DNA from 2 places in the Streptomyces sp. NPDC055239 genome. Region 1 is predicted to be linked to the other one. Evidence: riboswitches for the same ligand, from Rfam matches in the RefSeq annotation. Region 1 holds a riboswitch; the other holds the start of a gene.
What was found. A riboswitch is a leader RNA that binds a small molecule or an ion and turns the genes downstream of it on or off. The one in region 1 is predicted to bind cyclic di-AMP.
Positions count from the first base shown of each region.

Region 2: it holds a riboswitch for cyclic di-AMP, as region 1 does, so the genes downstream of both, ACWFRJ_RS33990 (LysM peptidoglycan-binding domain-containing protein) here and ACWFRJ_RS21840 (transglycosylase family protein) in region 1, are expected to answer to the same signal.

Region 1 covers NZ_JBSGRD010000006.1:328,981-332,840, forward strand. Annotated here, with positions in the region: gene ACWFRJ_RS21830 (cytochrome P450 family protein) at 1-879, shown strand, start outside; gene ACWFRJ_RS21835 (transglycosylase family protein) at 1,016-2,017, shown strand; cyclic di-AMP (ydaO/yuaA leader) riboswitch at 2,199-2,391, shown strand; gene ACWFRJ_RS21840 (transglycosylase family protein) at 2,395-3,114, shown strand; gene eno (phosphopyruvate hydratase) at 3,391-3,860, shown strand, end outside.
Region 2 covers NZ_JBSGRD010000013.1:145,185-149,044, reverse strand. Annotated here, with positions in the region: gene ACWFRJ_RS33995 (NAD-dependent epimerase/dehydratase family protein) at 1-1,365, shown strand, start outside; gene ACWFRJ_RS33990 (LysM peptidoglycan-binding domain-containing protein) at 1,392-2,117, opposite strand; cyclic di-AMP (ydaO/yuaA leader) riboswitch at 2,120-2,277, opposite strand; gene ACWFRJ_RS33985 (hypothetical protein) at 3,102-3,611, shown strand; gene ACWFRJ_RS33980 (hypothetical protein) at 3,743-3,860, opposite strand, start outside.

The DNA.
Region 1 (3,860 bases):
TTCGTCGAGAAGGGAGAGGCCGACCTCATTCACGACTTCGCCTTTCCGCTCCCCATCTACGCCATCTGCGACCTGCTCGGGGTGCCCCGCGAGGACCAGGACGACTTCCGTGACTGGGCGGGGATGATGATCCGCCACGGGGGAGGCCCCAGGGGCGGGGTCGCCAGGTCCGTGAAGAAGATGCGCGGCTATCTCGCCGAGCTGATCCACCGCAAGCGTCTCGAACCCGGCGACGACCTCATCTCGGGGCTCATTCGCGCCTCCGACCACGGCGAGCACCTCACGGAGAACGAGGCCGCCGCGATGGCCTTCATCTTGCTTTTTGCCGGATTCGAGACGACCGTGAACCTCATCGGCAACGGCACCTATGCCCTCCTCACCCACCCCGAACAGCGCGAGCGGCTCCAGGGCTCTCTCAGGGACGGCGACACCGGTCTCCTGGACACCGGGCTCGAGGAGCTCCTGCGCTTCGACGGGCCCGTCGAACTCGCCACCTGGCGGTTCGCCACCGAGCGGCTGACCGTCGGAGGGGAGGACATCGCCGTCGGCGACCCCGTCCTCGTCGTCCTCGCCGCGGCCGATCGCGACCCGGAGCGCTTCGACCGACCGGACACGCTCGACCTCTCCCGCCGCGACAACCAACACCTCGGCTACGGCCATGGCATTCATTACTGTCTCGGCGCACCGCTTGCCCGGCTCGAAGGGCAGACCGCCCTCGCGACGCTTCTGCGGCGCCTTCCTGACCTGCGACTCGCGGCGGAACCTGACGATTTGAGATGGCGTGGCGGGCTCATCATGCGTGGACTCCGCACGCTGCCCGTGGAGTTCGCGCCCGCACAGCAGAGCAAATATCAGCCATCTGAAACGCCGTCCAGCTGACATGCCGTCAAGACTGTGACTTTCACGTGATCTCCGCTGCATCGACTTGTGACAAGCGTTCGACTCCCGCTACGTTCACCGACGACCCGGCCTCCGGTGCCGCAGTCGTCGCTCCAGTCACGCGAAAGGCAACCGCATGCTCTCCGGCAATGGTCGTCACCGACGCCCCCGCCAGGCCCCGGCCCTGATCGTCGCGGCAGGAGTCGCAGGATCGGCCATCGCCATCCCGCTGCTCGGCGCCACCAGCGCGAGCGCGGCGGACGCCGCCACGTGGGACAAGGTCGCGGAGTGCGAGAGCGGCGGGGCCTGGAGCGCGGACGCGAAGAACGGGTACTACGGCGGTCTCCAGTTGTCGCAGCAGGTCTGGGAGGACAACGGCGGCCTCGACTACGCGCCCAGCGCCGATCAGGCCAGCCGCTCGCAGCAGATCTCCGTGGCCGAGAAGGTTCTCGACGATCAGGGGACCAAGGCCTGGCCGAGCTGTGCGCCGGTCGCAGGGCTCACCCAGGACGGCGCCGCCGCCGACGTCGACCCGGGCGCTCCGATCACGACGACGCCTTCCGGCGGGTCGACGGAGTCGGCCGACCCCGGCGAGTCGGACCACTCGGACGACTCGGATGACGCGGATGAGCCGAGCGCGTCGCCGAGCGATTCGGCCGACCCCTCGGACAGCGCCAAGTCTTCGGACAAGCCCTCGGATGAGTCCGGCAAGTCCGGCAAGTCCGGCAAGTCCGGCGATGAGGTGCGAGACAAGAATCACGACGAGTCAGGTGATTCGGATGATTCCGACGACTCAGGCAAGTCAGGGCAGAGCGATGAGACTTCGCCGACCCCCACCACCACCCCCACCGCCGGTGAGGGTGAAGGCCGCCACCGGGGCGACAGCGCGGACGGCAAGGTGTCCGGCGGCGACTCCCGCGAGGGTTCGGGCCGGCACGCCTCCCGTGGCGACGAGCGCCAGCAGGACGGCTCGGACGGGACGTACACGGTCCGCTCCGGAGACAACCTCTGGGCCATCGCCGACGACCTCGACGTGAAGGGCGGGTGGACCGAGCTGTACGCCGAGAACGAGAAGGCCGTCGGCTCCGACCCCGATCTCATTCTTCCCGGTCAGAGCCTCGATTTGGGCGAAAAGTAGGGGAAGTTGGTGACTCGCTTTGCGCCTGATGTCCCAATTGGCGCAAGTGAGACATGGGTCTCAGAAGCCCTGATCGTCTTTGGAAATCGGCCGATGTCATGCCTACGGTCGTGACCGCTCGCCACAGCGGGCCCCGCCGGTCGGTACGCCGAGTCCTGCCAACGGCCGTTCGGGAACAGTCGTCGCGTAAGCGCCGTAGGCAGGAGCGGGGGAACCAAGGTTTCCGCCGGGCCCGGCCGTTCAGCATCGCGAGAGCGATGCGGAGGAACGGACGGGAACGGCTAGGGGTTAAGTCGCGCTCAAGGAAGCGCGGCCGGGCAACTTCATCGGCCCGAACCCGACAGCTCACCTCGCAGGCGTCGGTGAGGGGATCACTCATGCTGTTTTCCAGCAAGGGCAAGCACCGCCGCCCGTCCAAGGCCACCCGTGTCGCCACGCTCGCAGGCGTCACCGGTGTCGCGGTAGCAGCCCCGCTGATGGCGGCCGGCTCGGCCTCCGCAGCGACGAACTCCCAGTGGGACGCCGTCGCCCAGTGCGAGTCCGGCGGCAACTGGTCGATCAACACCGGCAACGGCTACACGGGCGGCCTGCAGTTCTCGTCGTCCACCTGGGCGGCGTACGGCGGCACGAAGTACGCGTCCAGCGCCGACCAGGCCTCCAAGGCCCAGCAGATAGAGATCGGCGAGAAGGTCCTCGCGGGCCAGGGCAAGGGTGCCTGGCCGAGCTGCGGCGTCGGCCTCTCGGGCGCCTCCAACGAGGGTGGCGGTGCGCAGGAGAGCGCCCCGCAGCAGACCCAGGAGCAGCCCAAGAACGAGCCCAGCGCGCAGACCGAGCAGCCGCAGCAGGCCGCTCCGAAGCAGGCGGCTCCGAAGGCCGAGGCTCCGAAGACCGAGTCCAAGAAGACCGTCGAGACCCCGACCGGCAAGACGGTCAAGAAGGGCGACGGCGAGTACAAGGTCAAGAAGGGCGACACCCTCTCCAAGATCGCCGAGGCGAAGGACGTCAAGGGCGGCTGGCACAAGGTGTACAAGCTCAACGGCGACATCATCGACAACGCCGACATGATCTTCCCGGGTCAGCAGCTGCACCTCAGCTAAGAGGAGCCTGCTGCAGCTCGGCCGAGAAGCTGAGAGTGGCGGCGGCGCTTCGGCGGAGGCGCCGCCTGCCCCATCCCCGTCCCCACGGGTCCACCCCGCCCCGGTGCGCGTATCCCCCGTACGCACCGGGGCGGGGTTTGTTTTGTTCCGTTCGGAAACTTTTTGCTCTCGGTTTGTCCATAGGGCGGCGGCTCGGCTCGCTCTTGCCCGGGAGCCGGTTAGGCTCGTGTCCGCGAGGCCAACGCCCCGCGTACCCGCGTCACATCCCAGAAGGAGATGCTCGTGCCGTCCATCGACGTCGTCGTAGCCCGGGAAATCCTGGACTCCCGAGGCAACCCCACGGTCGAGGTCGAGGTCGGCCTCGACGACGGCAGCACGGGTCGTGCCGCCGTTCCGTCCGGTGCGTCCACCGGTGCTTTCGAGGCCATCGAACTCCGTGACGGTGACCCCAACCGTTACCAGGGCAAGGGCGTGGAGAAGGCCGTCCTCGCCGTCATCGAGCAGATCGGCCCGGAGCTCGTCGGGTACGACGCGACCGAGCAGCGCCTGATCGACCAGGCGATGTTCGACCTCGACGCCACCGACAACAAGGGCTCGCTCGGCGCCAACGCCATCCTCGGCGTCTCGCTCGCCGTCGCGCACGCCGCGTCGGAGGCCTCCGACCTGCCGCTCTTCCGCTACCTCGGCGGTCCGAACGCGCACCTGCTGCCCGTTCCGATGATGAACATCCTGAACGGCGGGTCGCA
Region 2 (3,860 bases), on a different contig from region 1:
AGCGAGCCGACACTGCGCTACTACGAGGACATCGGACTGATCGGCCCGGTCGACCGCGACGAGAGCAGCGGCCACCGGCGCTACCACGAGCGGGACCTCGATGAGCTCCAGGCGCTTGCCTGCCTGCGCGCGGTCGGCATGAGCATCGAGGACATGCGCACTTACCAGAGCAACAGGACCCGCGGCCGGTCCGCTGCGACCGAGCAGCGCGATCTGCTGCTGCGCCACGCCGACCGCGTCGAGGCAGATCGCCGCCCAGCACGCCCGGCTCGCCTATCTGCGGGAGAAGGCCGCTCTGTGGGACGCCCGCGAACGCGGCGACGCCGAAGCGGAGGCCGAGGCGACACGACGTTGCCTCGTGGCGGCACAGCGACTGGAGGTGGCGCGATGAGCACGGTCCTGGTCACCGGCGGTTCCGGATATCTCGGAAGCCAGCTCGTCGCCGCGTTGCTGCGGTCCGGGAAGGAGGTACGGACGACGGTGCGCTCGCTCGCCCGTGCGCAGGAGCTGCGGGCGGCGGTGCGCCGGGGCGGCGCCGACGACGCGGGCCTGGAGATCGTCGCGGCGCACCTGATGGCCGACGACGGGTGGGCCGCCGCGCTGGCCGGCTGCGAAGAGGTCCACCATGTGGCCTCGCCGATCCCGATCGCTCAGCCCGACGACCCCGACGAGCTGATCGTACCGGCCCGCGAGGGCACGCTGCGTGTGCTGCGCGCGGCACGCGCAGCGGGTGTCCGGCGCACCGTGCTCACCTCGTCGTTCGCGGCGATCGGCTACACGCCCAAGCCCGGAGCCGAGTTCACCGAGGCCGATTGGACCGACCCCGACACGCCGGGCCTGGCCCCCTATCCCCGTTCGAAGGCGATCGCCGAGCGCGCCGCGTGGGACCTGATGGAGCGCGACGGCGGCGACACCGAACTTGTCGTGGTCAACCCGACGGGCATCTTCGGTCCGACCCTGACGGCCGCGCTCGGCTCCTCCATGCAACTGGTCAAGGCGATGCTCGACGGAACGATGAGCGTCGCTCCCCGAGCCCGCTTCGGCATCGTTGACGTACGCGATGTGGCGGACCTGCATCTGCGCGCGATGGCCGCGCCCCAGGCAGCGGGTCGGCGGTTCTTGGCCGTCGCCGACGGCCCGACGCTGAGCTTCGTCGAGCTGGCCGACGTCCTGCGCGACCGGCTCGGCCCGCTCGCCGCGCGGGCTCCCGAACGGGAGGCTCCAGGTGAGGCTCTCCCGCGGCCGGTCATCCACAACGACCGGGCCCGCGAGGAACTCGGCTGGCAGCCGCGTCCCGCCGCGACGACGATCGTCGAGTCGGCCGAGTGCCTGCGGGACCTGGGGTTCCTGAAGGCGGGGCTGTGACAGCCACCGGACGGTCCAGGGACGGTCTAGTAGGGGCCGTTCACGTTGTCGATCGAGCCGTAGCGGTCGGCCGCGTAGTTGCAGGCGGCGGTGATGTTGGCGACGGGGTCGAAGCTGTCCGTGGAGGTGCCGGGTACGTGGTACGCGGCGAATGTGGGGTCGATGACCTGTAGGAGCCCCTTGGAGGGCGTCCCGGCGGCGGCGTTCGAGTCCCAGTCGTTGGTGATCTGAGGGTTGCCGGAGGACTCGCGCATGATGTTGCGGTGGATGCCCTCGTACGTGCCGGGGATGCCGTGCTGGGCCAGTACGTCGAGCGACTCCCTGATCCAGCCGTCGAGGTCGTCGGTGTACGTCTTCTTCGCCGGGGCCGCGGCGGGCTCGGCGGTGAGGGTGTCCGTGCGCTCGGAGCGGTCTGCCCGCTGAGCGGGGGCATCTTCGCCGAGGCTGAGCTTGAGACCGGGGTGGATCATCTTGGGGTTGTCGCCGAGAGTGCTGCGGTTGTCCTCGTACAGCTTCTTCCAGCCGCCGCTCAGGGAGTGCTCGCGGGCGATCTTGGCGAGGGAGTCGCCAGCGGTGACGACGTACGCCTTGGGGGCCGCGGCGGGCTTGGCGGGGGCGCCGGCCGGCGCTGCGGCTGCGGTGGTCGCGCCGAGCACCGGGAGGATGAGCACGGCGCCGCCCGTGCCTGCGGCGGCGATGTTCCGGGTGAGCGCGCTGGACTTGGGGCGGCGGTGCTTTCCCTTTGCAGGCATGACGATTTCCTCTCCGGCGCCTGCGAGGTGAGCTGTCGGGTTCGGACGGGAGATGTCCGGCCGCACTGTGAATGCGACTTCACCCCTGAGCCGTTCCGGAATCCGGATCGGCGGCTTACCTGGGTCCCCCGCTCCTGCCGTGCGTAAGTGAGTGGGATGGGTTTCCGGACAGCGGCAGGATTCGGCGTTCCGTCCGGATTGAGGGTGACGTTAGGCGAGGAATACCGGAAGGAACAAGACACGAATTCGCATAGGCAATGCGCGAGGGCCTGCCCCTCGGTGAACAGAACACCTCGAACTCATTGATCAAAAAGCCCAAATTTCCTAGCGCGCAACGGAAGTACGCCCAGCGGTACCCAGAGACGTTGCGGCCAGAAGCGTGACTCAATTCACTGAGGGGGATGCACTTGAAACACGGCCTGAGGGCGCACGAGATCGCTCCATTCGGGATGAACGGCACGCAAAACAGACACTGATTGGCGCATGGCCTTGGTGGCGCTAAATGTTATATTAATCCGCAAAATCGGGCATAAAGTAAGCTCTGATTCGCATCAAAACAGGCAAATAGCACAGCTGTCGACGCGGTCGTGCGCCTTGCCTGTACTCGGCAGATCACCCCCGGCGGCCCGAGGGTCGGCAGGGGTTCGCGCCAACGGGTTTCTCCGTTCCCGGGCCGCGCGCTGCGCCCCTTCGGAGGGAGGGGCTTCTTTTTCTCTGCATCCGTGCGTAGGAAATGTGTCGGCGGACTCGGTCCTATCGGCGCCCGCAGGACCAGCCCTCGGCGGCTTTCCGTTCTGTGTCCGAAGGGTGTAAAACCCCGATCTCGTTCCGCAGCCTCGGGTATGACGGCATGTCAATTCCCTCTCGAGTGCTGCGCATCATGAATTTCAGACGAGCCGAGAGAGCACCCTGGGGGCAATTCCCGCAACTCCCGCCCGGGGGAGGGGAAACCAGGGAGCCGCCCGGCTGCAGGAGCGAACCGAGGTGAAGGACATAGACGCGATCGCGGTGCTGCAGGATCTCGTGCGGCGCCGCCAGAAGGGGACGGTGCAGGTTCGGACTACAGGGGTGGCTGTGCAGATCCGGGTATTCGTTCCCCAAGTACTGCCGGAAACCACAGAGCGACTCGTGCGCCTGCACGGACTGGACGGCGTCGTCTACTGTCCTCAGCCGCCCTACACACCTTTTGAAACGGACACGGCCAATTTCCTGAGCGGTGTCGGCCTGCCCGGCAACCGTCTCTTCAAGGCTCGTGCCGACGTCGGTCTCGATGAGGACGACGACAGTGTCCTGTTGCACCGCGACGTGGAATCGTTCGCCTTCTGCCTCACTGAACTGCGCACATTGCAAGACGCCTGGAAGAACGGCGACGACCGAGACGCCGTTGCCACTCGTTTCCGGGACGCCGTGAACGCCTTCGATCAACTCCCCCTCGACCACGGGGAGTCCGAGTGGAGCGTGATGCTGGAAGAGTTCGAATCAGACATGTGGTGAACGAAGTGCGGGCGGCGCACGACAGCCGTGACTGGTCTGTGTGCTCATGCGCCTGCAGGCGGCAGGGCGGGGAGAAGAGGTGAAGTCTTCTCCCCGCCCTGCCGCCTGGGGTCGGGTTTGTGCGGCGGATGTCAGATGCGGCCATGGGTCAGCCGGGTCAGGGGTCCGCCCCGGGTCTTAGCTGTGCGGCGTCCGGCGGTGAAGGCAACACCGGCCACACTTACCAGGCCGGCGGCAGCGCCCGTGGCT